DNA from 3 places in the Bacillus sp. CGMCC 1.60114 genome. Region 2 is predicted to be linked to each of the others. Evidence: riboswitches for the same ligand, from Rfam matches in the RefSeq annotation. Region 2 holds a riboswitch; each other region holds the start of a gene.
What was found. A riboswitch is a leader RNA that binds a small molecule or an ion and turns the genes downstream of it on or off. The one in region 2 is predicted to bind lysine.
Positions count from the first base shown of each region.

Region 1 (10,470 bases), on a different contig from region 2:
TATCTGAAGAGTTTGTAATTGGAATATAATGAGTGGTTGGAAAGTTCCTGTAATTCATTTTTTTACAGTTACCTCTTATCGAGAAAAGAAGCTAGAGCGAATGACCACTAAGTATGATGTGTTTGCGAAGGTTTATTTGATTCAAGAAATATAAAAGTGCTAACAAGTTTGCAAACGAACTTGTAAACACTTATACAAAAAAGATATAAAATGTCGCTGATATATCCTTGATTATTTATCTATTTTAAAAAGATATCAAGTATTAAAAAATAATCTTGCATAACTATTTTATTCATAATAAAGATAAAAAAACATTGTCTGAATTGAAAGAATATTTTATAATTTAAAACAGATATTATGTTTCGAAAATCGGAATTGATGTTCCGAAATACGGAACGAAGGAGGGCCTCATGAGTTATAACAAAACAGCAGTGAAAACAATGAGCATTTTAGAACTATTTTATGAGCATGAAACGTTAACATTAGCTGAGATGGTGAAATTAACTGATATGCCTAAAACATCAGTATACCGTCTTATTGGATCGCTTGAAGAAATGGGTTTGTTGCAAAAAACAATAGATGGTTCATACAGGTTAGGATTTGTTTTTTTACGATTTGGTCAGCTTGTTTCAGAGAGATTATCTTTACGGAAAATTGCGAAGCCTTATATGGAAAAATTGCAAAAAGAAGTCGGACAAGCAGTTAATTTAATTATTCAAGATGGTAATGAAGCTATTTATATTGAAAAGATTGATGGTGATCAACCTGTACGTGTATATACAGCTATTGGGCGGCGAGCTCCACTCTATGCCGGAGCGTGTCCACGTATTTTGCTTACATATTTTTCAAAAGAAGAACAAGAAAATTATATAAGCAATACGACATTTGTTCCATTTGCAAAGGGCACAGTTACAGATGAAAATGAATTACGTGATATGTTGCAAACTGCAAAGGATAACGGTTATACCATTAGTTATTCAGAACTTGAAAATCATACAGCGGCTATAGCTGCTCCGATTTTTGGAAGTGATGATATGGTTGTTGGGGGCATGAGCATTTCGGGACTAGAAGCTGAGTATGATGAAACAGCAATTATAAAATGGATTGAAAATCTTACCCAAACAACGAAGCAAGTATCAATAGAATTAGGATGGAAAGAAAAGAAGGTAGGGGAATAATGAAGTTTTCAGCATTAGGTGATCAAGCGATTGTCGTAACATTTGGACAGAAAATCAATATGGAGATTTATAGGAAAGTGCAATCTTTATTTGAGGCGTTACAAAATGTACCATTTGCTGGGATGATAGAATGTGTTCCTTCTTATACATCTGTGACTATTTATTATGATTCTTACACATTGTATAGGGAGAAAAAGATAAATGTGTCACCATATGATTATGTTTGTTATCATGTGCAGTCCCTTTTGCAAGCTGAGAATCATAAGGAAATGAAAGAATATGAATATATATCTATTCCAGTTTGTTACGGCGGAGAATACGGTCCTGATTTGGAAGAAGTAGCAAAGCATCATGGGTTAACAACAGAGGATGTAATTCGTATTCATAGTGAATCCACTTATTTTGTTTATATGCTTGGTTTTACACCAGGATTTCCTTATTTAGGAGGTATGTCGCAACGGATTGCAACTCCACGAAAACATACTCCTCGATTAAAGATTCCAGCAGGATCTGTTGGAATCGGTGGAAGTCAAACGGGTATATATCCACTTGAAACACCAGGCGGATGGAATATTATCGGACGCACACCGATTTCTTTATTTCGTCCTCAAAAAGTACCGCCTACTTATCTAAAAAGTGGTATGTATTTACGTTTCATCCCCATAACAGAAACAGAATTTCAGCAATGGGAGGATGAGAATGTATGAATATAGAGGTGTTACAACAAGGAATGTTGACAACTGTACAAGATTTAGGTAGACATACATATCAACAATACGGTGTACCAGTTGGCGGAGCGATGGACACAGTTGCACTTAGAATTGCAAATATGTTAGTTGGGAATGAAGAAGGGGAAGCTGGATTAGAAATTACGATTATTGGGCCAAAGCTATTAATTAAGCAGACGACATTAATTGCAATTGGCGGTGCGCATATGGAACCGCTTTTAAATGGAAAACGAGTTCCATTGTGGCGCCCGGTATTAGTCAAAGAGGGAAGTATGCTTTGTTTTAAGAAAATTCAGTCAGGGTGCAGAGCATATGTAGCATTTGCTGGTGGAATTCATGTTCCGGCTGTAATGCAGAGCAAAAGTACGTATATGCGAGCTAATTTAGGTGGAATGGAAGGTCGTGCTTTACAAAAGGGTGATCAATTGCAAATAGGAACACCTTCCCTTTGGGCAAAGAATGTTATACAGCAACTTGTAAATGAAAAACGAGATACAACGATGTGGGGAATAAACTCTAGTTGTTTACCAAACTATCATAATTGTCCTAAGATTCGTGTCGTGGAAGGATTAGAGTTTGAAAAGTTTACAGAAGAGAGTCGGCGTACTTTTTTCAAAAAGCAATTTAAAATTTCCAATTATGCAGATCGAATGGGTTATCGTATAGACGGGGAGCAGGTAATGGTAGAGGGAAAATTAGAGTTGTTATCAGATACTGTGACATATGGGACAATCCAAGTACCACCTGAAGGACAGCCTATTATATTAATGGCAGATCGTCAAACAACAGGGGGATATCCGCGAATTGCCAATGTAATTTCAATTGATATACCGCTGCTTGCACAATTAAAGCCAGGAGACTATCTTTCATTTTCAAAAATTTCAGTAATAGAAGCACAGCAGCTATATATAAAACAAGAACAGACAATGAATCTTTTAAAAATGTTCATTAAGCTGAAAGGAGAAAAAGCATGAATGTAGTGGATTTAAATTGTGATTTAGGAGAAAGTTTTGGAGTATATAACATTGGAAATGATGATGCGATTCTACCTTATGTTTCATCAGTAAACATTGCTTGTGGATTTCATGCTGGTGATCCTTCAGTTATGCATAGTACAGTTGCAAAAGCGCTAGAACATCGTGTTTCAATAGGTGCGCATCCAGGCTTACCAGACCTTATAGGTTTTGGAAGAAGAATGATGCATGTTTCACCAGATGAAGTGTACGATTATATGATTTATCAAATCGGAGCATTAGATGGTTTCATTCGTGCATTGGGTGGGAAAATGAACCATGTTAAACCGCACGGTGCACTCTATAATCTAGCAGCAGTAAATTCAGAAATCGCAGATGCAATTGCAAAAGCTATTTATAAAGTAAATCCGGATCTTCTTTTATTCGGATTAGCAAGTAGCGAATTTGTGAGTGCAGGAGAAAAATATAATCTTCGTGTTGTGCAAGAGGTATTTGCAGATCGAACGTATCAATGTAACGGGACTTTAACAAATCGTACAGAATCGAATGCATTGATTACAAATGAAGAAGATGCGATAAGACAAGTATTGCAAATGGTGCAAAAAGGGAATGTTCAAGCTGTTGATGGGACTATCGTTTCAATTGCAGCGCATACAATTTGTATTCATGGGGATGGCATGCATGCCGTTGATTATGCGAAAGGCATTTACAATGCACTGCAGCAGGCACAAATTAATATTTGTGCACCTTAACACGTAAAAAAGATAGGGGGATTACGTATGGTAAAATTGATTGGGATTTTACTTGTAGCAGTTGGTTTTTTATTCCGACTTAATACATTGTTAGTTGTTATGGTAGCTGGAATTGTAACAGGGATGGTATCCGGTATGTCATTTCATGAAGTGATAAGTCTATTTGGGAAATTCTTTATAGAAAATCGATATATGTCCATGCCAATTCTATTAACACTTCCGGTTATCGGGATTTTAGAGCGTTACGGATTGAAAGAACGAGCGGAAACACTGATTACAAAATCAAAAGGAGCAACAACTGGACGCGTTCTTCTATCGTATTTCACTATTCGCGAAGCAACTGCAGCGATTGGGCTTAACATTGGAGGACATGCACAAGCAGTAAGACCACTTGTTGCACCAATGGCGGAAGGGGCAGCGCATGCTCGTTATGGAAAACTTCCAGAGAAGTTAAGAGAAAAAATTAAAGCATATGCAGCGGCAGCAGAAAATACAGCATGGTTTTTTGGAGAAGATATTTTTATTGCAACGGGAGCAATTTTATTAATGAAAGGATTTTTTGATTCTGTCGGTATGCATGTTGGTGTGTGGGATATGGCACTTTGGGGGATTCCAACAGCAATTTCTGCATTTATTGTAAGTTGGATCCGTTTTCGTCAAATTGATAGACATATAGACGACGTCATGAAACAAGAAGAGAATCAAAATAAGGAGGCGATGTAGCGTGAAATTAATTACACTGGATACAATTTATTATCTACTTGGTATTATTGTTGCTTTTATTGCAATTCGTGTTGCTTTTGATCGTCAACATCCGAATCGTTTCGGTTCTAGTTTGTTTTGGGCGTTGTTTGCAATTACATTTTTATTTGGAAATATCATACCCTCGTTTTATGTCGGTTGTCTCGTTTTAGTTATGGTTATTTTAGCATCATTAAACAAAGTAACAAAATCAAATGAACAAGAAGCACCAGTAGAGGAGCGTGTAAAACATGCAGCAAAATTAGGGAATAAAATTTTCATGCCAGCTATTTTAATCCCTTTGTTTACTATTATCGGAACGCTCACACTTGGAAAATTGAAATTTGGAAATATATTTGTTGTGGATCCTGAAAAAGTAACGCTAATTGCACTAGCATTAGGTGCATTAGTTGCCTTTGCTTTTGCGATGGCCATTACAAAAGCAAAAGTGACAGAGCCAGTTCAAGAAGGAAGCCGTTTACTGCAAGCAGTTGGATGGGCCGTTATTTTACCACAAATGCTGGCTGCTCTTGGCGGTATATTTGCTAAGTCTGGAGTTGGACAGGTAGTGGCGGATTTAGTTGGAAAAGTATTGCCGACTGAATATCCATTCGTGGCTGTCATGGCATATTGCTTAGGAATGATGTTATTTACAATGGTAATGGGAAATGCGTTCGCTGCTTTTGCTGTTATTACGGGCGGGATTGGATTGCCGCTTATTGTTCAAATGCACGGCGGAAACCCAGCGATTATGGCAGCGCTTGGTATGTTTGCTGGGTATTGCGGTACATTGCTAACGCCGATGGCTGCTAACTTTAACATCGTTCCAGCAATGTTATTAGAGCTTAAAGATAAAAATGCTGTTATTAAAGCGCAAGCGCCAGTTGCCGTCGCAATTTTTGTAATTAATATGCTTGTTATGTACGCACTTGTATATCGATTTTAAAGGAGGTGGGATTGATGAAAAAAATTTTACTAACAGGATTTGAACCATTTGGAGGAGAAAAAATCAATCCTGCTTGGGAAGTTGCTAAACAACTTGATCAAAAAAGAATAGGAGAATATACAATCGTTAGTAAACAAATTCCTACGGTTTTTCATACATCCTTACAAATGCTAGAATCTTATATTGATGAAGTAGATCCAGCTCTTGTCGTGTGTATTGGACAAGCAGGAGGGCGTTCCGACATTACAGTTGAGCGCGTTGCAATTAATGTAGATGATGCAAGAATTCCTGATAATATGGGAAATCAACCGATTGATATACCAGTGATTGATGATGGTCCAGTGGCGTATTGGTCAACACTTCCCATAAAAGCGATTGTGAAGCAACTTCGTGAAGGAGGAATTCCAGCATCTGTTTCACAAACAGCAGGGACGTTTGTCTGTAATCATCTTTTTTACGGACTTATGCACATATTAGCTAAACAGGAAGAGCATATTTCTGGTGGTTTTGTACATATTCCGTTTTTACCGGAACAAGCGAGTGCATATTCTGGTCAACCGAGCATGTCACTTTCTAACATTACAAAAGGAATAGAGCTTTTAATACAAACAGCTTTGGAAGTAAAAATAGATATAGTAGTAGCAGAAGGTACAACGCATTAAGAAAAAATTTCTAAGTTGTTGCATATGCCTGTTATAATGAAAGAAGAAATATACATAGAGGTGAATGTTGTGCAGCATTATGGAGAAGTGCGTTCTATCATTGACAATGCTAAGAAGATTACGGTGTTAACTGGGGCAGGTGCAAGTACAGAGAGTGGGATTCCAGACTTTCGATCAGCAAACGGTTTGTATGCAGATGCAAATGTAGAAATGTATTTATCAAGAGGATATTATAATCGAAACCCGAAAGATTTTTGGAAACATTATAAAGCAATCTTTCAAATTGAAACATTTCATCAATATAAGCCGAATAGAGGACATGTATTTATTGCGCAGTTAGAAGAGAGCGGAAAAGATCTTGTTGTTTTAACACAAAATATTGATGGACTTCATCAATTAGGCGGAAGTAAACGTGTCATTGATTTACATGGTACATTACAATCTGCTCATTGTCCAAAGTGTCGTACGAAATATAACTTACAATATATGATTGCACATGAAGTGCCGCGCTGTGAGAAGTGTAATTTCATTTTAAATCCTGACGTTGTGTTATATGGAGACACATTGCCTCAATTTCAAACAGCCATTGAACGCTTGTATGAAACAGATGTATTGCTTGTAATGGGAACGTCGTTAAAAGTACAGCCTGTAGCGTCATTCCCGCAAATAGCAAAACGAGAAATAGGGGCAACGACAATCCTTATTAATGACGAGCGAACGGGGCAAGAATCGTATTTTGATTATGCGTTTCATGAAACAATTGGAGAATTTGTGGATGGATTTTTAAGAACAGAAGATGTAAACTAAAAAAATTTAAAAAGAAGGGCACATATGAAACGATCATATGTGCCTTCTCTTTTTTGAACACTACATTTTTATATTATTTTTTCAGCGATAAACCATAAACAATCGTTTCACTTGGTGTTGTAATTTTAAAGCCTGTATTGTAATCTAGCGTCATTGTGTTTCCGATATAATCTTTTGTGAAGTCATCGATTTGAATAACAAGCTGTTCATCTTCAAATACGACATCATTGGCATGATATTCATCGACAATTAAATCGATATTCACATAGACAGTACAGGTATTGCCTATAGTTCCTTTTACTCTAATGATTGTTTTACCTCCATTTTGTAATTGTTGCAGTTTTTCTTTTGCTGTATTTGTAACACGAATATTCATGTAATCCCTTCCTTTTCTTAAACTCTTATTCTATTATGGCAAAAATATAATGAACCGGCTACTCGGGCACATAAGAAAACCTATCAACTTTCGTTGATAGGTTGTTATTTTTAAAGCTCACATTTATCTAATGGAATGACTTTTGTTTTCTTTGTAAATTTATAACCTAACCAAAGTATTAAGAAAAGAGGTAGGCCAATATATGAAACGAGTATACCGTCCCAGTCAATAGATTTTCCCATAAATGCACCGTAGTTTTGACCAAGAATAACGATTAAACATAGTACAAATGCAAAGATAGGACCGAATGGGAACCATTTTGCTTTATATGGTAAGTCATTTAAATCTTTTCCTTGTGCGATGTATGCCTTACGGAAACGGTAGTGACTAATTGCAATTCCGATCCAAGCGATGAAGCCTGACATACCAGAAGCATTTAAGAGCCATACATAGACCACGCCATCACCGAATAAAGAAGCTAAGAAAGCAGCACATCCAACTAATGATGTTGCAATCAATGCATTTACAGGTATACCACGACTATTTAGTTTTCCTAAAAATTTAGGTGCTTTACCTTGGTTTGCTAGATCCCAAAGCATACGTGATGCTGCATACATACCAGAGTTACCAGCAGACAGAACAGCTGTTAAAATAACGGCGTTCATTACTGATGCCGCAAAGGCAACACCTGCTTTAGCGAATACAAGTGTAAATGGACTTACTGTCACATCACTTGCTGCAAGGTTTTTGTCTGTATATGGAATGAGTAAACCAATTACAAGAATTGCTAAAATATAGAACAGTAGAATTCGCCAAAAGATGCTGCGAATTGCTTTTGGAATACTGCGTTGTGGATCTTTAGTTTCCCCAGCCGCAACTCCTAATAATTCTGTTCCTTGGAATGAAAATCCGGCTGCCATAAACACACCAATAATTGCCATGAAGCCGCCGCTAAACGGTGCATCTGCAACTGTGAAGTTTTTAAAACCAACTGGTTCTCCGCCCATAATACCGAAAATCATAAGAAAACCGACAATTAAAAAGGCGATAACAGTTACAACTTTAATAAGTGCAAACCAATATTCAGCTTCCCCAAATCCTTTAACAGATAAATAATTTAAAAGGAACATAATAGCTAAACAAATACCACTCCAAAGCAGGGAAGAAGTATTTGGGAACCAATACTTCATAATTAATGTAACTGCAGAGAGTTCAGCAGCAATCGTGATGGCCCAGTTATACCAGTAGTTCCAACCTAATGCAAACCCAAGAGATGGATCAACAAATCTTGTTGCGTATGTGCTGAAAGATCCTGCTACAGGGATGTACGATGCTAATTCTGCTAAACTTGTCATTAAAAAATATACCATAATACCAATTGCAGCATAGGCGACGAGAGCGCCACCAGGACCAGCTGTGTGGACAACTCCACCGCTTGCTAGGAATAAACCTGTTCCAATTGTACCACCAAGTGAAATCATTGTAAGATGGCGAGATTTCAATCCACGTTTTAGCTCACCATGTGTTTGTGCAGATTGACTTGTAGATGTAGAGGTAACTTTTGTAGTTGCGCCGTTCATTTTCAACACTCCTTTTCTTGTTAGATGGGAAGGAGCGGGGGGAATTAAAAAAACCGCCAAAAGAATTTAGCGGAGCATTTCAAAAATAGCCACCCCATCATACCTTCCGTTAAGATAGCGCCCCACATTTACACGGTAATTTTGTAAACGTGACAGTTCTGTTCCTATTCGAAAACAGCCCCAGCATATACTTCCAGAGAAGAAGCATAAACTTCGGCAGCTTTTCCTTTCATTCGGAGTTATTGACGTTCTCTGTGTCTCGTCCGGACTACTAATAAAAGCCGCAACCTCTACCTCATCGGATTGATGAGGATTTTTCTATTGCTATGATTTTTAATATATCGCAATTGTAATGATTTTCTGGGAATATTGCAAGGACTTTTTTGTAGAAAAAAAGAGAAAAAAGAACGGCTATTTTAGAAAAGCGCTTTCAAAACTCATCCCGATCCTAAAAAATATGTAATATGTAACCTCTTGTTGAAAAAGGTTATACAATAGTTTCGCATTGTGTTTCAAAAAATCCTTTAAAATTAACAGAAAATTGAGACAAATAAATTTCGACAAAATATATTGTCGAAAAGGAGACTAAAAGAAAACAAGCTTCCCTTTATGGGGAAACTTGTTTTTGTTTGTTATATACAATTTTTTTGTTTGTATGTTGTGATTGATTACGAGTCGTAATTATCAGTGCAATTGTAACGGCAAGACCTATTGCAATGTAAGAAAGAAATATTATATCTTGATCTATTCTAAAAGCTGTTAATAGCGTACGAATGTTAGTAAAAATAATAAGCCCTCCGACAAGAACCCCAAGTAAATGTGAAGGAACAATTCGTACTAACCATGCAGCAATAGGTGCTGCAATAATACCGCCAAGCATAAGAGCAAACACCCAAAACCAACTGATCTGTTCCCAGCCAAGAGAAATGAAAAATCCCAATGTGGCAGCTAATGAGACAGGAAATTCACTCGTATCTACAGAACCTACAACTTTTCTTGCTTCATTCCCGCGTGCAAGTAAAACAGGAGTAGTAATAGGTCCCCAGCCGCCACCGCCTGTTGAATCTACAAAACCTGCAAAAAGGCCAAGTGGAATTAATTGCTTACCAGACAGACGTTTATTATTTGTTTGAACAACTTGTTTTTGTAAAATAAATCTTAATAAGATATATACACCTAACACGAATAAAAACACTGAAATATACGGTTTAATTAAATTTCCTGGTAAGTTACTTAAAAAGCAAGCACCTACAAAAGCGCCAATGGCACCTGGTAATGTTAGCCTTGAAACAGTATATTTATCGACATTTCCAAATCGGATATGTGAAATACCAGAAGCGGCAGTTGTAACAACTTCGGCTAAATGAACAGATGCTGAAGCAACGGCTGGTGCAATTCCAAACATGAGTAATAATGAAGAAGATGTTACCCCATAAGCCATTCCTAAAGCTCCATCAATGAGTTGTGCAAAAAAACCAATGATAGCAAAGACAATTAATTTTTGCATGTTTAATACCTCCGTTTATAATAAAGTGAAACTACCATCAGTGGAGGTTCTTTATCCTCTATTAATGGTTAGTTGAATTTTACGGACAGTTTTCTCCCATCTATCTCCTTTGACTTCTCAGAATCTTGAGGAGGGAGTGTTACTGCCCAAAAGTAGCGAGATAAAATAAAAAAGGCTCCTTTCTCTAATGAGAAAAGAGCCTTTGGTTTTCCAATCAGC
Region 1 is NZ_JBHTHG010000118.1:778,055-788,524, reverse strand. It holds partial or broken gene ACFQZ1_RS26730 (replication-relaxation family protein) at 41-154, shown strand; gene ACFQZ1_RS25275 (IclR family transcriptional regulator) at 411-1,178, shown strand; gene pxpB (5-oxoprolinase subunit PxpB) at 1,178-1,885, shown strand; gene ACFQZ1_RS25265 (5-oxoprolinase subunit C family protein) at 1,882-2,880, shown strand; gene pxpA (5-oxoprolinase subunit PxpA) at 2,877-3,632, shown strand; gene ACFQZ1_RS25255 (DUF969 domain-containing protein) at 3,660-4,355, shown strand; gene ACFQZ1_RS25250 (DUF979 domain-containing protein) at 4,357-5,319, shown strand; gene pcp (pyroglutamyl-peptidase I) at 5,334-5,981, shown strand; gene ACFQZ1_RS25240 (NAD-dependent protein deacylase) at 6,006-6,788, shown strand; gene ACFQZ1_RS25235 (iron-sulfur cluster biosynthesis family protein) at 6,862-7,164, opposite strand; gene ACFQZ1_RS25230 (amino acid permease) at 7,275-8,744, opposite strand; lysine riboswitch at 8,852-9,045, opposite strand; gene ACFQZ1_RS25225 (sulfite exporter TauE/SafE family protein) at 9,352-10,251, opposite strand.
Region 1: it holds a riboswitch for lysine, as region 2 does, so the genes downstream of both, ACFQZ1_RS25230 (amino acid permease) here and ACFQZ1_RS08295 (aspartate kinase) in region 2, are expected to answer to the same signal.

Region 2 (10,470 bases):
GCGATTTTATTAATATAATCTCCCCATAATCCGGACCAAGGAAGTCCCGTCATTATGAATATAAAAATGAACAGCGAGAACCAGAAAGCCGGAACAGAGTGTAAATCTCGTAACATCGTCCGCTTTCCTTTAGAGAATCTTGGAATTAATGTACCAAAAATTGATTTTTTATTGCGCGGCCACCATAAATATAAGCCAGTAATCAACAAAATCATCGCCCAACAGGCAGCCATCTCCACAATACGATCTCCTGTCGTTCCAATCATAAGCTCGCCATGCATCCGCTCCACTTTGCTCATGAATTTCTCGTCTTTCTTTAAATCCCCTAAAATCTTGCCATCATATGGATTTACGAATACCGTCATTGGCACTCCCTTATGTACAATTCCAACTTCTGCTGAATGATCTAATGCAAAGGAAGGCTTGTACTTTGTAATAGAAGCACCCGGATATGTTTTTTTAACTGCTTCTATTTGTTCTGTTGCAGTCAATTTTTCTTTTGCAGCTTGTACATAGTAATAATCTTTATATACGGTGTTTTCAATTTGCGGTTTAAATAAATAGATAATACCTGTTATTGTCAATAAGATTACAAAAGGCGCAAAAATGATACCGGCATAAAAATGCCAGCGCCATACAGCTCGATACAAAGATTGTGCTTTTGAGACTTCCAACTGAGCTGCATACTTTTCTGCAGAATGATTTACCGCTTGTCGTTTTGCAAACATATTCTGTTCCCCCCTAAATGATACTTGCTCTTCCCTTTTCGTATAAACATGTAAGTTTATAATTCCGATTTTTAATATATCGAACATATGTGAATATTTTGTGAGAATTTTTCAAACTTATTTGTAAATCTTTTATGAAACAATACAGCAAAACTTCCATTATGTATAAATACAAAAAGTCTGCCTAAAAGCTTCACTTTTAGGCAGACTCCTTATAAAAAGAATACTAAACATATGATTCCAATAACATCCGATGCCAAGTGCGGAATCCAAGAAGCAAATATATTTTTTGTTCGATGAAACAGAAGCCCATACAAGATACTATCAACAAACACCATTCCAATATCAATTGCGACGATTAAGGGATCCCCTTTTGCAAAGTGCATCAGTCCAAATACAAAAGAAGTACACAAAATAGCGAATGTAGGGGGTGTGAACCAACTTAACCGCTCTTGAAAAAAGGCACGATATATCATCTCTTCCACAAATGTTCCAACGATAATCCCAAAAAGCAATGGAATGAATAAAGCTGCGCTCATCATTGGCACACGCTCTTTTATATGCAGTGCGTATTCAGGCATCATATACTTTGCAAATAAAAAACACAAAATAGGAATAATAACTCCTACAAATAGCGCTAAGAACCAATGAGTTTTTAAATCTGAAGCAGTTTGTGAGAACCGAAACCCAATATCCCAAAATTTTCGTTTGCGAATTACTTTTTCAATGACTAAGTATATAATAGGCAAAAAAGTAAAAACTTGACCAATCCCCGGAACAAATAGAGTTATTCCAAGAGAAACTATCATAACGAGTAGCATTTCTAACATTATAAATTTTGTTTTACTTTTTGCAACTGACACAAAAACGCCTCCCCCCCCTTTTTATTTTATGAAAGGGAATAACTTTTTAATGACTTTTTTCTTGACCTAAAGACTGCTACACGGTCAATCAATAACAAGATTGCATTTATTTAAATATCATCTTGATAAAACTTAATGACAACTTGATCAATTATTCCTACACTTGAATCATTAAAATATAAGGCCGAGATAAATCCATTTTAATTCCTTTTCATCTATATTAATCAAATATATGTTTCTCTAAGCAATATAACTAGAAAAAGAGACATCTTGTCCACATGAAACAAAAAAGCTACCCTTCGATATCAAGGATAGCTAAAATTAATTCACAAGAAATCATGAAATCAATCACCAATAGAAAATACCGCACCTTATAACTTAAATTTCTGTTACTAGTTGCTGAAATTCGTCCATATCTAATAACGGGAAAATCTTTGTTTCTACCATTCCTGGTAATTTTCCTGCTAAATCAATTTTCTTTACTGCTAATATGTCAGGTGCTTCAAATGTGATAACCATATCGTATTCACCTACAATGGCATAAGCAGTTAAAATACGTCCACCGAATCGTTCATAGTTCTTATGTAAATTGGAAAAACGTTCACTAATATTTTTTATATTTACATTTCCTTCCCGATTAAACTTTGCTAGAAGTATATATTTTTGCATAAGAACCTCCTCTTATTTCATTAAGAATGAAAACAGATAAGACCCTATATTCATTACCCAATAAAAATATTAAATTATCATTCTTCTTAGGTGAATTCCTTCTACTTTACATACTTCCCATTAAAGGCACTAGATGATGATGCATTTCTTCTTTGTTAATCATTTTAATTAGAACGGGCATATAAACAAGCATCACTCAAACTGACGAATACTCGGAACAGATAAAGCGGTCAGGACCACTACAATAGCCGCAATCGCTAAAATGCTGATAGTCAAAATACCACCAATTATATTGGCCAACCATCCAACTATCAAATACCCTAACGGTAATAGCGCAAAGGATCCAAGCATATCGAGACTAACAACTCTACCAAACGCTTCTTCCGGCACAAGTTCTTGCAAACTCGTTTCCCAAATTAAACCGAAAATCATAATGCCAAACCCCTCAATAGCCATTAATCCAATTAATGCTGGTGCCCATGAGACAAAAGGCATTATTAAAAGCGCCATTCCACTAATTAAAACACCACCATAAGCCAATAAGCCACGTTTATGCCAGTTCTGTTTCCCTCCAAAAATAAGAGCAGCAACAACTGCACCCCCGCCAGAAAATGCCATTCCGAGGCCATAAACAAAAGGTTCAAAGTGATGATGGATATTAAATAACCAAGGAATTAAGACGACTACAATACCCGCGTGACAAATATTAATAAACGAAAATGCTAAAATTGTAATCCATAACCACGGATGGCTTTTTAATACTACAATTCCTTCAATGAAATCTTTTTTAAAGTTCACTTTATTATCTGCCCTGTCTTGCGCTTTTTTTGTTGTCAAATCCCTTAAAAATAGTAAACACATAAAAGAAAGCAAATAAGTCAATGCATCTAAACCAAAACCAATACCTGCTGATGCGATGGAAACAATGAGGCCCCCAAGTGCCGGACCAATTAAACGTACGCCTTGGTTGCTCATCTGAGTTAACGCGTTAGCCGCATTCCGAATTTCCGGCACAAACACCCTTGCTCGAACTGCTGAATAGGCTGGTTGAAATAACCCTTCCATAAGACCATACATCGCTACTAATACATATAAAATATGGATCGTTAAAGTATCAGTAAACATGAGTACTGCTAACGTTGTCATTAATATCCCTCGAACAATATCAGTAAATAACATCAATTTAACACGATTAACGCGATCTACAATTAATCCTGAAAATGGTAAAATAAGTACGTTTGGAAGCATATACATCGCCATTGTCATCCCCATAACGACTGTCGATCCTGTTAATGTATATACAACCACCGGAAGAATAACCATTGTAATAGAACTTCCAAGAACCGAAAAGAGCTGCCCGATCCATAAAAAAGTAAAATGACGTGATTTTGTAATAGGTAATAATAAATTACTTATATAATTCGAATTTTTTTGCTCTTGTATCTCTCCTTGCATATGTCCCCTCCTTACATAAAATAAAACAATACTGCATTTCATTATAACATTTAAATGTAATCATTTTCCAAAAATCAAACTTCATTGATTTTTGTATTTTATATCGTATTATTTAGCAATAAAAAAACGATTGCTATTTTCGAGCAATCGTTTTTTCTATTTCATAATCAATCTCTAGAAACTTCACACCAAACATCCACATTTGATGATGTGCTGTTAACGTGATTTTATCCTTCTCTCTTATCACAAACGTTTCAGCTAACGGTAAGCGAATCGTAAAGAAGCGGCTATGTAAATAAATCCCCTCATCCCCTTTTGTACTGTTCCGTAACCGACTCGTAATGATAAGATTTTTCTTATCATTGCGCAGCTTTAACATTCCAGTCATATTCGCATATGGTAATGGCAGCGCAATATTCATGTATGTTTCCCCATTATGTTCATTCTGAGAGTAAAGCGCTACAAAGATTGTTTCATTCTGTTCGTTTTTCCGAATCCATGCTCTGACATCATTTCTACCGTCTTTTTCATCTTTTATAGAAACAATCTCTCCATACATAACCTCTAACCGATTTCCCATTCCTAAATGAATTTGCTGCACGCGTCGACTTATTTTTTCATAAAGAAAGGCAAATGTTTGAAACCAACGTGACCAATAAATAGTTGCTTTTAATTCATAGTTTTTCGTGTTCTCATAAAAATCAATAATGAGCGGTGACACACTTTTTGGATTAAATTGTTTACTATGAAAATCTATCATTTTATTTATAAGACCTGTATATTCGTTCTTCTCTACTAGCTTATTTTCCAATAAAACATCCTCTCCAACTTTCATCTTTCCTTTAATACGACTCATCGTTTTTCCATAATGAATGTATTTCGGACCATTCTTTTCAATCATCCACCCCATACAAGCAGGTACTGCCACGCCAATTCCGTTTACAACCCCATGAATCCAAACCATTTGTACAATAGAAATAGTCATCATTCCTCTGAAATTCCCGTATGAGTATAAAAGTGAGAAAAGAATAGTCACCATAAGTGTACTAGACGAAATGATAAGAAGAACTTTCGCACTTATAGATGTAAACTTTGTTTTCCATACAAAAATGCCGTAAACATAGAGCGAAATAAGATAGAGTAGCACCGCAAAAAACTCAAATATTCTCGAATAGGTAATGCCAATTGCAACCGTCATCGGAGAAATGATGATAACAAACATAACAATCGTATATAATTGACTTTTCTTTTGTTGCTTTCTCCCTAACAAACCCGCAGATAAAGGGAGTAGAAAAGCAGAATAATGAAAATGAGCTGCTGTGAGTAAGACGATATCTGAACTAAATTGCATAATTGGTATGTTTGCTACAGAGACAAAGAACCAAAAGCCGCCTAAAAATAAATACATAAATCCACTATCAATCGCTGTTTCTTCTAGCGGTTTCCATCCTCTTTCTAATAATCTACTTACACCAAATAATGCTACAATGCCCGTATATATAAACCAAATTATCGCAAATAGAAAATGATTTGTTACAAAAGCAAGCATTGCACTTATCGCCGCAAGTGGATATATATATGCTGCAAGTTTGTAACAGAATAATTCATCTCCATCTCTTTTTCTCTTATCTACAATAGAAAACGCCATCGGGATAAATAGAAGAATTGACAATAATATAACCGATTCAACAGGATGTAACTTTGGCCACTCTAATATGAGAAAAATGACATAACAGATGAGACCGATTATTATATTTCGCATATAATTACACCACTTTCTCTAAACGTTCCCTTATAAGAGAAAAGCGGCCCTAATATCGGATTTTGCACTTGTACATAAATCCGATAACAATCTAATTCGTCATCATAACTTTCTATAATCTTTGCCTCTCCATATAAAAACCTTGGCAATGGAATTTTCATTCCACATAAGTAGAACCATTGTTTTTTTGATGAAATATGAATTGCTCCTTTTGCATCAACATGAAACGCAAGCGTCGATACGAGCAAATGTGGTTCACCGAAATAATCGACAATTTCATCTTGTTTATCATTCAAATACATAACAGCATTAAAATAACGCCTTTTTTCACCAAATAGAAACATCCGATTCCATGTTACAAATACCTCTCCTTTATTGTCTTTCTCTGCAGTATTTTGAATGATAAATGGTACTTCTTCCCCTCTTTCTGAAAAAAACATCCGGAATTTTGCTGCTACTTTTAAAAACATTCTTACAGCAACTGAGCCTTCTGTAATTTCATCCATCCTTCCTTCTCCTACAAAACTATATGTTTCTGTAATTGCATAACGTTTCTGTAATTTTGGATGTAACTGATGATAGGATTCTCCTAATAATGTTTCGTAAATGGAAGACAAATTTTTACCCCTTTCTGCTTCTTTTACAATGTTTTGCTTGCGGTAAGTTATTACTATTTACATAACCGATTATTGAAAATCCAATCAGCATAATGTTTAAAGTAATTGGATTAAAAGGTTGTATAAAACTTTCAATATTTGTGAATCCTGCCACAGCGGCCAATGCCAATAGTATAATAATATGAATGAAAAACAATTTCTTCTTTTGGAAAGGTATCAACCACACGATTCCAAATACGATTTCCAAAAAGCCAATCATTTTAATAATCCATGCAGCATTATCAGTTGCACCAATAAGACTAGCAAGCATTCGTACCTCTTCTGGATGAGTATATAAAACTTTCGGAATAAGTCCTTGATAAATCCACACAAAAGAAAGTAAAAAACAAACGAGATAATACGTAACAGCTCTTTTTAATAATAAACGTGGATGGAATCCTTTTTCTAACCACAATTTTAAAGCATCAAAACTCCATGCAGTTGCCCAACCTAATAACGGACGAAATATGAATGAATCTATAAACCTTCCTATATTTCCAAACCTCGTTTCATAATCATACTGCGTTTCAAAGCGAATCTCGTTCCCATTCGGTGTATACTTCCAATAGCCTCTTCCTACCGTAATCAACGAAAGCTTACTGTCTGTCCAAAATTTCAGTGAAGAGATTCGCCCCCCATCTTCTTTTTGTAGTTCCCCTATTGATTCTCCTTCTCCAGCAATTTCAAGTCCAAAACCAATTTTTGTTTTATATAAAAAACGCTGCGGTTCGCCTTCCTTTCTCTCTAAATACGATATTTCTGTAAACCGCGCATCCCATTCTGTATGTATCTTTGGATCTTGTGTATATCTCCAAAGTTCATTCATTGTTGTTTTTATTTCAGTTTGCACATAAATAGGTTTTTGTTTTTCCATTCACACTGCCCCATCCATATAATCTATATAATAAATACGTTTGTAAAATATTGTTATAAATTCTTCTTTTAAACATATTTTATATCATTTTCATTTTACCATTAAATAGATTTAATTTTCTGAATTTTTATAACCCACTTGATTTCTTCCAACATTTTGATTACTATGGAACAAATGTTACCAACAACTTCATACAACCAATCACTCTCGCCGAACGACGTGAGATAGAGGTTGCAACTTTTATGAGTATTCTAAAGGAGACACAGAGATTGTCAATGAGCTTAGATGAAAGGAAAAGTTGCCGAAATTTATATGTTTCTCTGAACATATAAATTGGGGCTGTTTTCGAATAGAAACAGAACTGTCATATATACAGTGGTGTATATATGAAGAGCTATCTACAAAAAAGGGAGATCATATTTCTTTATGATCGTCTTCTTTTTTGGCGGTTTTTTTATTAGCTCCGTTTTCTGTTTCCTTTTTCCTGTAACAGCACCATCCTCACCTATTTGAGATGGTGTTTTTTATTTGCTCTCGGTAACTTACAGGAATGAAAGGGATCTATATTTCCCATCTTATGTTTAACAACATTTTTCCTAATTTATTAACCAATATTAAATTGAAAGTGGGCTCTCATGATGGAAATTATTGTTCAAAAATTTGGCGGTACATCTGTTGGAAGTATCGAACGTATTCAACATGTTGCGGATTTAGTCATTGAAGAATATGAAAGAGGACACGGAATTGTAGCGGTTGTGTCCGCAATGGGACATAGCACAGATGAATTAGTATCTTTAGCTGCTAGTATTACGGAGCAGCCTAGTAAACGAGAAATGGACATGCTCCTTACAACAGGTGAACAAATTTCAATTTCTTTATTAACAATGGCTCTGCAAGCGAAAGGTTATGCTGCAATTTCACTAACAGGCTGGCAAGCTGGTATTACAACAGAATCTGTACACGGCAGCGCAAGAATTACTAATATTCATACAGAGCGTATTCAATCTCATTTACAAAAAGGAACAATTGTCGTTGTAGCTGGTTTCCAAGGATCAAGCGCAGAACAAGAAATTACAACACTTGGCCGCGGCGGTTCTGATACAACTGCAGTCGCATTAGCTGCAGCATTACAAGCAAAAAAATGTGATATTTATACGGATGTAACAGGTGTTTACACAACTGATCCACGCGTTGTAACAGACGCTTACAAATTAGATGAAATTTCCTATGATGAAATGTTAGAACTGGCTAACCTAGGTGCTGGTGTACTTCATCCAAGAGCAGTAGAATTTGCGAAAAATCATAATGTTATGTTAGAAGTTCGCTCAAGTATGGAACGAGAAAACGGAACAATCGTAAGGGGAGAATGTAGCATGGAACAACAATCAATCGTAAAAGGTATTGCATTTGAAGACAATATTACGCGCGTTACAATTAAAGGCTTACAAGCAGGAGGTCTTTCCACAATCTTCTCTACATTAGCAAGCGCTCATATTAATGTAGATATTATCATTCAAAGTATTACAAATGAAGGAACTGTACACTTATCCTTCTCTATTTATTCGAATGATTTAAAAGAAACACTAGCGGTATTAGAAGAAAATCGCGAGGCTATGCACTATGAATCTGTAGAATATGAAAATCATTTAGCGAAAGTATCAATTGTTGGATCAGGTATGGTATCTAATCCTGGTGTAGCTGCTAAAATGTTCTCAACGTTACAAGAAGAAAATATCCATATTAAAATGGTAAGTACATCTGAAATTAAAGTATCTGTAGTTATTGATCGTCTTAACTTAGTAAATGGTGTGGAAGCACTTCACGAATCATTTATGGCAAAAATTGAGCCTCTCGTATCAGTAAATTAAATGAAACAAGGGATGGATAGGTTGTCAAGACCTAAATCACAAATATCCCTACAAAAAAGAGAACACATATTAGTCATGTGAAATATGTGTTCTCCTTTTTTCTTTTTCTCAAACTCAAGCCTCCTTTAATGAAGAAAGACTGGATGTATCAGGTTAACTTTACCCATTGTCATTTATATCTTGATATAAAATTATTAGACATTAAGGTTATAGCATAATTGGTATATCCATTGTTGGGAAACCGCCCATGCCCATTCCTGGGAAGCCTATAATACATTGAGAATCTAATGTCATGTTTCCACCTACTTTTTATAAATATTTCATAGTCTTTTACATGCTATGCTTAAAAAAATAAAGGAGCTTATTCTCCTTTAAGGTTAGGCAGACTAACTACTAATAACAGATTTTCTTTGACTTGGAAAATTAATAAATCCTCCCTACATAATCATTTACAAGTACAAGCATTAAGAATAAACAGTACTTCTAATATTATTAATTTAACAACGGACAATTGATAAAGTGAAACTTCCATCAATGGGGGATGAAAACTAATGAGTTCTTATACACGAATAGACCTTCACTTCCTGATCCTTGTTACGCCTCCCATTGTGGCCTACGTCCCGTTCCTAACAAATGACCATTTGTTCCGTTCTCGTTATATACATGTTAGACTACATTTTCAATCTCTAGATATGTAGTATGAGATTTATGAAAAAAGAGGATACTATGCCCTCATATTGGACATAGTATCCTCTTCTAATTATAGTATATTTACCAATTGCACCCTTGTTTTCTTTTTAGAATAAGTGAATGTTTTGCTTTTTGCACTCTTCACGCATTTCATCCGGCCATACAGAAGTTTGAACTTCTCCAATATGTGCTTTGCGTAAGAAGTACATGCACATTCTTGATTGTCCAATGCCACCGCCAAGTGTAAGTGGAAGTACGTCCTCTAAAATACCTTTATGGAAATCATATTCACGTTTGAAATCTTCCCCTTTTATTGTTAATTGTTCATCAAGGGATTTGCTGTCAACACGAATACCCATGGATGATAATTCAAATGAAGACTGGAGTACTGGATTCCAGAATAAGATATCTCCGTTTAATTTCCAATCATCGTAGTCAGATGCACGTCCATCATGTTTTTCACCAGAGCGCAGCGCCCCCCCAATTTCGCTAATAAAGACTGCACCGTATTCTTTCGCAATCGCATGCTCACGATCTTTCGGTGTTAATTCTGGATATTTATCTTCAAGCTCTTGAGATGTGATAAATACGATATCTTCCGGTAAATACTTACCAAGGAACGGGTATTTTTCAAATAAATGCCCCTCTAAATCTTTGAATATTCCATAAATTGTTCGTACTGTTTCTTGTAAGTAATCTACTGTACGCCATTCTTCTTGAATAATTTTTTCCCAATCCCATTGATCAACGTAAATGGAATGCGTTGCATCAAGCTCTTCATCACGGCGAATTGCGTTCATGTTTGTATATAAACCCTCACCAGCTTCATATCCATATTCATGCAGAGCAAATCTTTTCCATTTTGCTAGTGAATGTACAATTTCTAACTCTTCTCCTGAATGCAG
Region 2 is NZ_JBHTHG010000014.1:122,850-133,319, reverse strand. It holds gene ACFQZ1_RS08330 (PepSY-associated TM helix domain-containing protein) at 1-728, opposite strand, end outside; gene ACFQZ1_RS08325 (CPBP family intramembrane glutamic endopeptidase) at 941-1,591, opposite strand; gene ACFQZ1_RS08320 (GYD domain-containing protein) at 1,970-2,260, opposite strand; gene ACFQZ1_RS08315 (MFS transporter) at 2,453-3,715, opposite strand; gene ACFQZ1_RS08310 (YndJ family protein) at 3,849-5,477, opposite strand; gene ACFQZ1_RS08305 (DUF4166 domain-containing protein) at 5,465-6,094, opposite strand; gene ACFQZ1_RS08300 (DoxX-like family protein) at 6,099-7,007, opposite strand; lysine riboswitch at 7,225-7,412, shown strand; gene ACFQZ1_RS08295 (aspartate kinase) at 7,646-8,875, shown strand; gene asnA (aspartate--ammonia ligase) at 9,673-10,470, opposite strand, start outside.

Region 3 (10,470 bases), on a different contig from region 2:
TGGGGACTATTAGATTTACGCCTAAATGCCCTGGAAATTTAGTAGCGGCAGCTTCGATTTCATGTCTCCATGTTTCAAACTGTTTTTCTCTACCTTCTTGAATTTTCCATGTAACAATCGTTGTTACTGCACCGCCAGCATCCATCGTGTTCCCTGTATGAGTTTCTCCGACAGTTACTCTTTCTTGTTTCATATTTTTCTGCTTGGAAGCGCGCCATGTACCATAGTATATGCGTATTCCACGCCTTGACCATAAGCGCCAGTGTGTTCTTTTACAATTTCCATAACAGCATCATAAGTGTCTTTGCGTGCCCAATCACGTTGGTATTCAAGTAAAACTTGAATTGCTGTCACTGGGATTGCTCCAGCTTGTTCTACACGACGCATAGCAGCATTATGTGCTGTCAAACTAGTACCACCTGAAGCATCATCAACTGCATAAACTTCATAGCCAGCTTTAATTGCTTCAAGCACAGGGAATGCAAGGCAAACTTCAGTCCAAAGTGCTGCAAATATCAATTTCTTTCTACCTGTTGCTTTAACTGCCTCAACAAATTTTGGATCTTCCCAAGAGTTCATTGAACTACGTTCTATAATTTCATGGTTTGGGAGTATGTCAAGAATTTGTGGCCAAAAATAACCAGAAAAGCTGCGTGTTTCAACTGTAGTAAGAATGGTAGGTACGTTAAAAGCTTTTGCTGATTTAGCAAGCAGCATAACGTTATTAATCAATGTTTGTCTGTCAATGCTTGCAACCCCAAAAGTCATTTGAGGCTGAAAATCGATCAAAATTAATGCACTGTTCTCCGGGGTTAACAATTCTAAATTACTCATAATAAAACACTCCTTTTTTTTGAAACAATTATATTTTCTGTTAATTTAAGCTGTAATCGTAAAAATAAAAGCTTGCTATACTTCTTAATTTAAAAGGGAGCGCTGATTAAATCAGCGCTAAATTTATACTATCCACTTTAAAAAAAAGTGATTTATAGCTATTTCTTAGGAATAAATTTATGCATTTTGTTTACTAAGATCTCGCTGAGCTCCCATATAGCTTCCAATTATATTTTGATAACCTGGAAGATTACTAGCAAGCAAATTGCCAAAACCTTCGACATCGTTGCGCCAATCGCGTTGTAATTCGCACGCTACGCTAAACCAGTTCATAAGTTGCACGCCACTATGTGCCATACGCGTATTGGCAGCATCTGCAACTTGTTTACTGAAAGTTCCTGAAGCATCAGTAACAGCAAATACTTCATATCCAGCTTTTATAGCGGAAAGTGCCGGGAAAGCAACGCAAACATCCGTAACTACGCCCGCGATGATAAGTTGTTTTTTTCCAGTTTCTTCGATTGCTTTTACAAAATCATCATTATCCCATGCGTTAATTTGTCCAGGTCGAGCTATTTTTGGCGCGTGAGGAAAGAGATCAACCAATTCTTGCATTAAAGGTCCGTTAGGTCCGTTTTCAAAGCTTGTTGTTAAAATAACTGGTAAATCAAAAAACTTAGCAGTGTGAGCAAGAGCTAAAACATTGTTCTTGAATTCATCAACACCATAGTCACGTACTAGTCCGGACATAAGACCAGTTTGATGATCTACTAAAAGAACGACAGCATCATCTTTGTTAATACGAGAATAGAGATCAGACATTATGTATTCCTCCTAAAAATTAAGTAATCGAAGAAAGTTTAAACAGTGGAATAGTATCATAAATTTCTTCGTTTGTTACGATTAGTTTATAACTAAACTGACCGTTAATATTAATTATAGCAGCATTCACAGAACATGAAGCGCTATACAAATTTATAGTATTTGAAAACCAATTCATTAATCAATTCTAAATTATCTATAATTTGTATAGATGGTAACTATAGTTATTTTTACCATAAAATTGATTGGTTTTACCTATACATTCTATAGATAGAACAATATTGATAGTCACCTATTTTTGTTATTAGAATTGAATATGAGGAATGTTCAGCAATTATTTCATGATGAAAAAGGTATTAGATGGGGAATTGTTACAAAAACAGAAAATGAATTCATCGGAACAATAGAGTTTCATGCTTAGAATCCACAACATAAACGTGCATAAATAGGTTACGAGATTCATCCGGATTATTGAAGAAAAGGATATATATTAGAATATTTTTTGGAGGTAGAAGAATGGCAAAAATTACTGTAGGAACCGAAAATCAAACACCCATTGAGCTATATTATGAGGATCATGGTACAGGGAAGCCAGTAGTATTAATTCACGGTTGGCCATTAAGTGGTCGATCTTGGGAATACCAAGTTCCTGCTCTCGTTGAGGCTGGATACAGAGTCATAACTTATGACCGTCGAGGGTTCGGGAAATCTTCTCAGCCATGGAACGGTTATGACTATGATACGTTTGCTACTGATTTACATCTGTTACTAGAGCATATGGATCTCCAAGATGTCACACTGGTCGGATTTTCAATGGGTGGTGGAGAAGTAGCTCGCTATATCGGAAACTATGGAACAAATAGAGTAGAGAAGGCTGTATTTGCAGGAGCTGTACCACCATTTCTTTACAAGTCAGCAGATCATCCTGAGGGAGTATTAGACGATGCAGCAATTCAAGGGTTTGAAAATGGAGTAAAAAATGATCGCCTAGCATTTCTTGATGAGTTTACGAGAGGATTTTTTGCTGCTGGAGATCGAACTGACTTAGTCAGTGAACCATTCCGGCTTTACAATAGAGATATTGCAGCAGGTGCATCGCCTAAAGGAACACTAGATTGTATCGCTGCTTTCAGCAAAACGGACTTCAGAGGAGATTTAGCCAAGTTTAATATACCTACCCTTGTTATTCATGGTGATTCAGATGCAACTGTTCCATTTGAATATAGTGGGAAGCTAACACATGAAGCAATTCCTAATTCTAAGGTAGCTTTAATAAAGGGTGGTCCACATGGGTTAAATGCAACACATGCTAAAGAATTTAATGAAGCACTGCTATCATTTTTAAAGGACTGATTACAAATGAATAGTTGTTAACTGATAGAAGAGGAGCATTTTACCTTCTCTGAAAAGGTTGTTGGTAAGCGATCAGTTACACTCTTAAATATCAACTTTTATCATAAGTAATTAAAGGGTTAATATAAGCCATCACATCATGTGTAAACATAGCGTGCACATTTAATAGAAGAGGTCAAAAAACGCTATTCTTCCTGTATATTTCTACAGAGAGAATAACGTTTTTTCGTTTTGGGAGCGACTTGTTTTCTTGGCTTGATGGGCATGTATAGTGACCCCTAGTAGTAAGAACGTAACTTTAATAAAATCCTTTATAAAAAAGGGATGTTTTTATGAAACTTACATTTCCATATCTTGCATTACAAGTTAGTGTATGTTAATTTATGGTTATAACACTTGCATTGCAAGTTATTAGTATATGTATTTACCTTGTATTACAAGTTATAGAGAAGCATGTATGAAAAAGGGGAGATGAAATGGCTGATTCAACGCAAATGCTAAAGGGCATTCTCGAAGGCTGCATTTTAGCCATTATTCAAGAAGGAGAAATATACGGTTACGAATTAACGGAGAAATTACATAGTTATGGTTTTCATTCCTTTAGCGAAGGAACAATTTATCCCTTATTATTACGTATGCAAAAAGAAGGATTGCTGACAAGCGTATTAAGGGAGTCGACCGCTGGCCCAAAACGAAAGTACTATCTTTTGTCAGAATTAGGAGAGAAAGAATTGGAGAGTTTTAAAGAGCGTTGGAACGATTTAAAACTATCTGTTGAAAATGTGATTAATAAAGGGGGAAATTAACATGTTATCAACGAAGTCTGAGCAATTTTTAGTTGAACTCAGAATGTATTTATTACAACGAGGAAAAAAAGATGAAGATATAAATGAAATTGTAGACGAGCTAGAAATTCATTTAACGGAAGTTGAAAAACGAGGGAAGAGTGTAGAGCATATTATTGGGGCAAGTCGTAAACAGCACATGAAGAATATTGGAAAAGAATTGCCTGTAGATAAAGAAGGGTTGATGAAAATCATTCCTTTAGCAGTTTTAGCTATTGTTGCTTATATGTGCTTCCCCCCAGCTATACGGGGGCAGTTTCATGTTTCACAAAATATATTATTATTTGGATCATTACCGTTATTTTTAGCTCTTGCTGTATTTGCAATTACACTATTCAAAGGAATTCCTAAAGTGTATCCATCTACAAAAAAGTCACTATTTCTTGTACTGTTAGCTAATTTCATCGCCATTGGAGGATGGTTAGTATTCTTTTTTTGGATGGATGGACAATTCGATACAGATTATTTTGTAGCAACGACAATGCAAAATTATGTGATTGCTGCCATATGTATTCTTATTTTTGTTCTTTTTGCACTGTATACAAAATCGTGGATTACGATAGTTGTAGCATTAACAATGTGTATTGATCCAATCTTAAAGCGAATTATTCCGAGTGAAATAAATAAAGACCCACGGTATATTACTGTAACAATTATTGGTTGTGTCATCGTAGGCGTTTTTTTAGGAGTCTATTTCTACAGAAAAGCGAAAAATCATACAACCATTGAATAGTATAGAAGTCAGGATATATATGAGAATCCATTTTGATCAAAATGGATTCTTTGCATTTATTGTGAGAATTCTAGACGATTGTTATTTTTAAGTAAACTGTATTTTGAGGAAAATGACCATTAAAAAAAATATCAATTGTATGAAAGTTACTAGAGATCTCAGCTTTATAAAAGCGTGTTTTCGTTCTATAAGCGAAATTGGATACAATGCTACAATACTATTTCCCGAAAAATAATTCCAAAAGGCACGAAGTTGTAAAGCAGATATGTATAGGATGCATAATGTGATGATTCCCTTTCCGATGAACGTAGGAATGTAGTATAAAACAATGCTTCCTACTACGGTCAATCGTATGTAGAGGCCAAGGTAACCGTTCGCGCGTAAAAAGGATAAACTATACAAATATAAAAAAGGAGATCGTTTTTTATACAGGATCCGTTCAATCCAAGTAGTGAGCCATTTTCTTTGCTTTACTTGCTGTTTTACTTGCGGCACATCCGTAAAGAAATGAACAAATTGATAAAAGTGCATGTCCATTTTTTCTTCTTGGTCTATTAAATATTCCCAATGAATGTGTCGTTTTCGTTTGTTCATCGTATATAAAAATAAGAAAGTGATGAAAAGGAGTATACTTCCTACGATCATAATGGAAGTGAATTGAAACATTGTATATGTAATGGCCGCATTACAGCATATCCTGATAAGCAACCAGTGTGAAGCGAATTCGTTTTTTCTATATGTCCAATGTATGTACATATTCCACCACTTTATAAAAGCAAGAATGATAAAGGCTCCGCATAAAAAAGCAGGAGTTGTATGTAATGATTGCTGGGCAAGAGGTGTAATGATGAGTACTACACATAATAATGGAAAGAGCTGAATGATATAACTGTACAAAAGAGAGCGTTTAAAATAATATGCGAGTTTTTCTTCTATTGGCAATAAATATAGGATATCTGGTTTCTGTAAAAATGTTCGAATTGGAGAACGAGTGAGTATAACCGTAAGTAAAATTGTCACAATGATTAATGCAACAGACTCAGATGGAAATGAACGAAGAAATTTTGCATAATAATAGCCGCCTATACCAAGAAGGAAAAGGAAGCTATAAACTAGACTGCTTGCAATGCGTGCAAAGTACATCGTGATTTTTTTTAGATGTTGCTGAAAACGATCATTCCAAAGTGTTTCGATTGTCACTTAGATCACTCCTTTTTTTCATTGTAAACATAAGGAGGGGATTCTTGCTACCCGTTAAAAAGATAAAAAGCAAGTTACCTTTCATTAGGCAACTTGCTTTTTATCTTTTTTCTCGTCACGTTTCATTAATGGGTAGAAAGCAAAGCCAACTACAAATAAACCAATGCCAAGCAGGAATGTTTTCATATCAGAAGAGCCAGTTTTAATAACCCATAATGAATAAATAAGAGCAATAGCAGCAATGATTCCATCTGCTATACGAGAACCTTTTTGGTTTTCGTATGTTTCACCTGTTACAACAAGCTTCAGCTGGAAGATTGGAGAAACGAGGTATGGGATTAAATAGGCAAGTGTTGAAACAGTAATAACAAATGTATACGCCTGGGCAATTGTCCCGGATAGCGTTGAGAATAGGAACACTTGCGACATAATATTTGTTAAACGAAGCGAATGAATCGGGCTTCCTTTTTTATTGGTTTTTGTGAAGAAGGATGGGAAGAATCCTTCTTTTGCTGCTTGATATGGTACTTCTGAGCTTAATAGAACCCAACCAAGAATGGATCCAAAGAGAGAAGTAAGTGCAAGCAGCGCCATTAATTTTCCGCCGTTATGACCCATTACTGCAGTTAATGCATCTGCTAATGGTCGTTCAGATGCTTGTAGTTTATCTATATGAAGAACACCCATTGTTAAGATAGTAATTCCTAAGTAGATACCAACTGTTAACAACAAACCGGTAACAGTTGCACGTTTTACGATTTTTGGTGAAACAGCACGATTTGATAATAATACAGCTGACTCAATACCGATAAATGCCCAAAGTGTTGTTAATGCTGCTAAGTTTACTTGTGATAGCAGTCCGTGTGAAACGCCTTCTTTATCAATAATCGGTGTATACCATTGCCCAAGTTTAGAAGCTTGGAAGGCAAATAATGTCACAATGATGAAAAGAAGGAATCCTGTTATTTTCGTTGTTGTTGCTAAAAAGTTTAATTTACCGGCACCGCTTATGCCATTCGTCAAAATCATATGTGTACCCCATAATAAAATCGTGCAAATGGAGAACGTAATTAATTTTCCAACTTCAATATCGAAAGTTCCAATTGAAAATAATACGTGAGTATCTTTCATAATTGGGAAAAAGAGTGATAAATAACCAGCAAATGATGTAATGATGGCTACGTTACTTGCCCAGTTTGCAACCCAGTAACCCCATACGATGCTAAAACCTGCCATTTTTTTCGTTTTTTGTGAAGAAAAGAGTGCATAAGCATGACTTTGCGGACCTGTTGTTAAATCAGGGCGACGAATTGCTAAATTACCGAAAACAAGAGCTAACATTAATACGCCAAATCCTGTTGTTAACCAAGCTAATGTAACACCAAGAGGGCTAGCTGTTTGTGCTAATGTACTTGGAACCATGAAAATACCAGCTCCAACCATATTCCCAACTACAAATGCAGTAAGTACCCAAAAGCCCCATTTTTTTTGTTGCATAGAAACTACCTCCAAAATTAGTATAACCAAGTCAAGCGCGGAGATATGTATGTGTTTGAAGTTCCAAACAAAACAAAAAAGCGCGTATATGTTCACGCGCTTTTCAATCTTATTAAGAAACCCACGGACATACCTCTCGATAGCTCTCCACAAGCAAAAAGCCTGTGACAGTCCTGCACTTATTCAATGCAGTCCCAGCAAGAAAGCGCTGTGGATGCTTCTTGCTTCGGCAACTATTCCTTTTTGATTTGATCCGCGATGCCACACATCTCCTAAATCATACTATTAATAATTGCAACCTCTACCTCACCGAGATACGAATGAGGATTTATGTATAAAGTTAACATAATCAAGGGTAACAAATGACTTTTTATTCGTCAATGCAAATAAACATAATCAGATTATTATGAGAATGGGTATGTTCACGATAATGAAACAACTTAAGGCTTCGCAACATATAATATGTATATGAAATGAGGTATAAAGCAAAGCTGTCATTGATAAGTTTTTTTCGTTCTTTACTGGTGGCTAGCTCTATTTCCTTAAAAATTTGGTGGAAGTTTTACTGTCCATAAGTAGTGAGGTAAAGTGAAACTTCCATCAGTGGGGGTCTTCTTCATCCCCACTGATGGTTAGTTGAACCAATCGGGCTTTTACGGGCAGTTTCCCCCGCCTATCTTCGTCGCTTTTCTCTGAATCTTGAGGTGGGGGTCTACTGCCCGCGAATAGCGGGATAAAGAGGGATAGCGGATGGAGAGCTGGTTTAAGAGAAACTGTTTTATATGTGGGAAGGAAGTTTATAGGTGCCAAAAGCCGGATCCGATAGAAGAGTTAAAAAAGCAAAATGAAGAGCTCGCAGCTTCTTTAGAACGATGTATGAGATTACTCTATAACATACAAAGGGATTTAAGTGAAAAAACAGAAAAGAGTGCGTTGCCGCCTTTATTTTCATTAGGAGATAAGATTGAAGTACTAGAAGGGGAGACGAGTACGGAGGGTATCTTTATTGAGTGTACAAACGAATGGTTATATTGGATTAACGTAGACTATGATTTAACCATTAGTCATATAAATAGTGTACGACGTATTATAAAAAAAGAATCTATTCAAAAAGAGGGGATATAACTCTTTCTGAATAGACCCTGTTATTCTATGCTAGAAGCTAATTTAGAACACTTTATGGGTGATTAGGTAATTTTACGAATGCTAATTGTATCTAAGCTTGTGATGTTTATATTAGCATGACTGTCAACCCAGATTAAGAAATTGTTGTTTTCTATGCGGATGAAAACACCTTGGCCGTCAATTTCACGTCCAGCTGAAAAGACACGGATTTTGTCGCCTTCTGTTAAGCCGTTTAATGTTAATGCCATGTGACCACCACCTCTCTATCAGAAGTTAATATATATATATGAAAAAGGTAGAGAGAGTGTGTGTGTGTGAAAGGTAGTGCTAGAAACTATTTTTATAAAATATAAAGGTGAGTAGAAATACTTTCTACTCACCTTTATAGAGTTACAGTAAATTCAATCCTGTTATTTTCTCATGTGGCATAGATTCAAGATTCTTACGAATACCTTATGCATCCGTTAATCTGAACAGAGCCATTTGCTATGGTGAATGTTTTGTATTTCACCATTAGTCATATAAAAAGTATAAAACGTATTATAAAACAAGAGCTTATTCAAAAAGGTTTTATATAACTTCTTTTGATATAGACTCATCGTTTAGAACATTTTATAAGTGATTAGGAAACTTTACGGATGCTAATTGTATCTAAGCTTGTGATGTTTATATTAGCATGATTGTCAACCCAGATTAAGAAGTTATTTTCTATACGAAGGAAAACACCTTGGCCGTCAATTTCACGTCCAGCTGAAAAGACACGGATTTTGTCGCCTTCTGTTAAGCCGTTCAATGTTACGCCTCCTCTCTTTCAGAAGTTAATATAGTATATGAAAATGATAGAGAGTTTGTGTTGAGGAAATGTAGTGCTAGCAACTATTTTCTACTTACATTTATAGATTACATTAAATTTAATACTGTTACTTTTCATGCGTCATAGATTCAAGACTTTTATGACTAGATCTTTCTTCAATAAGCCCTCATAAAAATAGTGATTTGTAAGAGTGAGGGATAAGGTGATCGTCCGAGGTTTGAAAAAAATTAAATGAGATGTTTCTGAAAGTGATTTCTGGGAAGTTTTTTGCTTAAAAATTATTTTCCATAAAAATGAAAAAATAATTGACAGAAAAGTCTTTAAAGTTATAAAATTAAAAATGGAAAATAAAAGAAGAAGGAGGTGTGCGTGATGATTGTAATTGTAAATATGATTAACTTAGGCGTTTTACACAATGAAAACAATAAATATCATCACGCAACCTCTACGGACAAATAGCGCTTCTTTTTAATTGAAAAGGAAAGCGTACGTTGCGTGTGTCGTGACGTGCGCTTTTATGCGTTTTTCGCATATCGTCAAAGCGACGGTATGCTTTTTTTGTCTCTTTTTTTAGATTGTTTCTATACATTTGTATAGTTTCAATAAATAAATCAGTTTGAGAAAGGAAGGAATGACGATGGAAAAGTATGAGGTGCGAATGGTAAAAACGGAGACGCTGGATAGTGGATAACGAGCCTATGTTTACACAACAATGAGAAGGGAGAGGTTATATTGTTTTCTGTATTACAAAAATTAACGTGGTTTTTTAAGACGCATTGGAAAAGGTACAGCATTGCCATTTGTTGTTTACTTATTGTCAATGTGGTCGAGATTATTCCGCCAAAGTTAATTGGATTGGCAATTGATGATATAAAAGCCGGAGATTTAACAAACGCCGGGATTATGAAGTATGTAGGGATGTTACTTGGTGCAGCAACTGCGGGTTATGTACTTTCTTATGTATGGCAATATCATTTATTTGGCGGCGCATTTGTGCTTGAAAAAACGATGCGTTCCAAATTTATGGGGCATTTGCTGAAGATGACGCCAACTTTTTATCAGAAAAACCGTACAGGTGACTTAATGGCAAGGGCAACAAATGATTTAAAAGCCATTGCCATGACAGCCGGATTTGGTATTTTAACGCTCGTTGATTCGAGTTTATATATGCTCACAATTGTGCTTATGATGGGGTTTTCGATTAGTTGGAAGTTAACATTCGCTGCTTTATTGCCGCTTCCGATTAT
Region 3 is NZ_JBHTHG010000119.1:95,553-106,022, forward strand. It holds gene ACFQZ1_RS26005 (antibiotic biosynthesis monooxygenase) at 1-193, opposite strand, end outside; gene ACFQZ1_RS26010 (hydrolase) at 190-834, opposite strand; gene ycaC (isochorismate family cysteine hydrolase YcaC) at 1,012-1,656, opposite strand; gene ACFQZ1_RS26020 (alpha/beta fold hydrolase) at 2,173-3,009, shown strand; gene ACFQZ1_RS26025 (PadR family transcriptional regulator) at 3,486-3,815, shown strand; gene ACFQZ1_RS26030 (NADH dehydrogenase subunit) at 3,817-4,587, shown strand; gene ACFQZ1_RS26035 (ABC transporter permease) at 4,675-5,787, opposite strand; gene ACFQZ1_RS26040 (amino acid permease) at 5,872-7,284, opposite strand; lysine riboswitch at 7,417-7,596, opposite strand; gene ACFQZ1_RS26045 (hypothetical protein) at 8,035-8,409, shown strand; gene ACFQZ1_RS26050 (hypothetical protein) at 8,472-8,657, opposite strand; gene ACFQZ1_RS26055 (hypothetical protein) at 9,032-9,202, opposite strand; gene ACFQZ1_RS26060 (ABC transporter ATP-binding protein) at 9,956-10,470, shown strand, end outside.
Region 3: it holds a riboswitch for lysine, as region 2 does, so the genes downstream of both, ACFQZ1_RS26040 (amino acid permease) here and ACFQZ1_RS08295 (aspartate kinase) in region 2, are expected to answer to the same signal.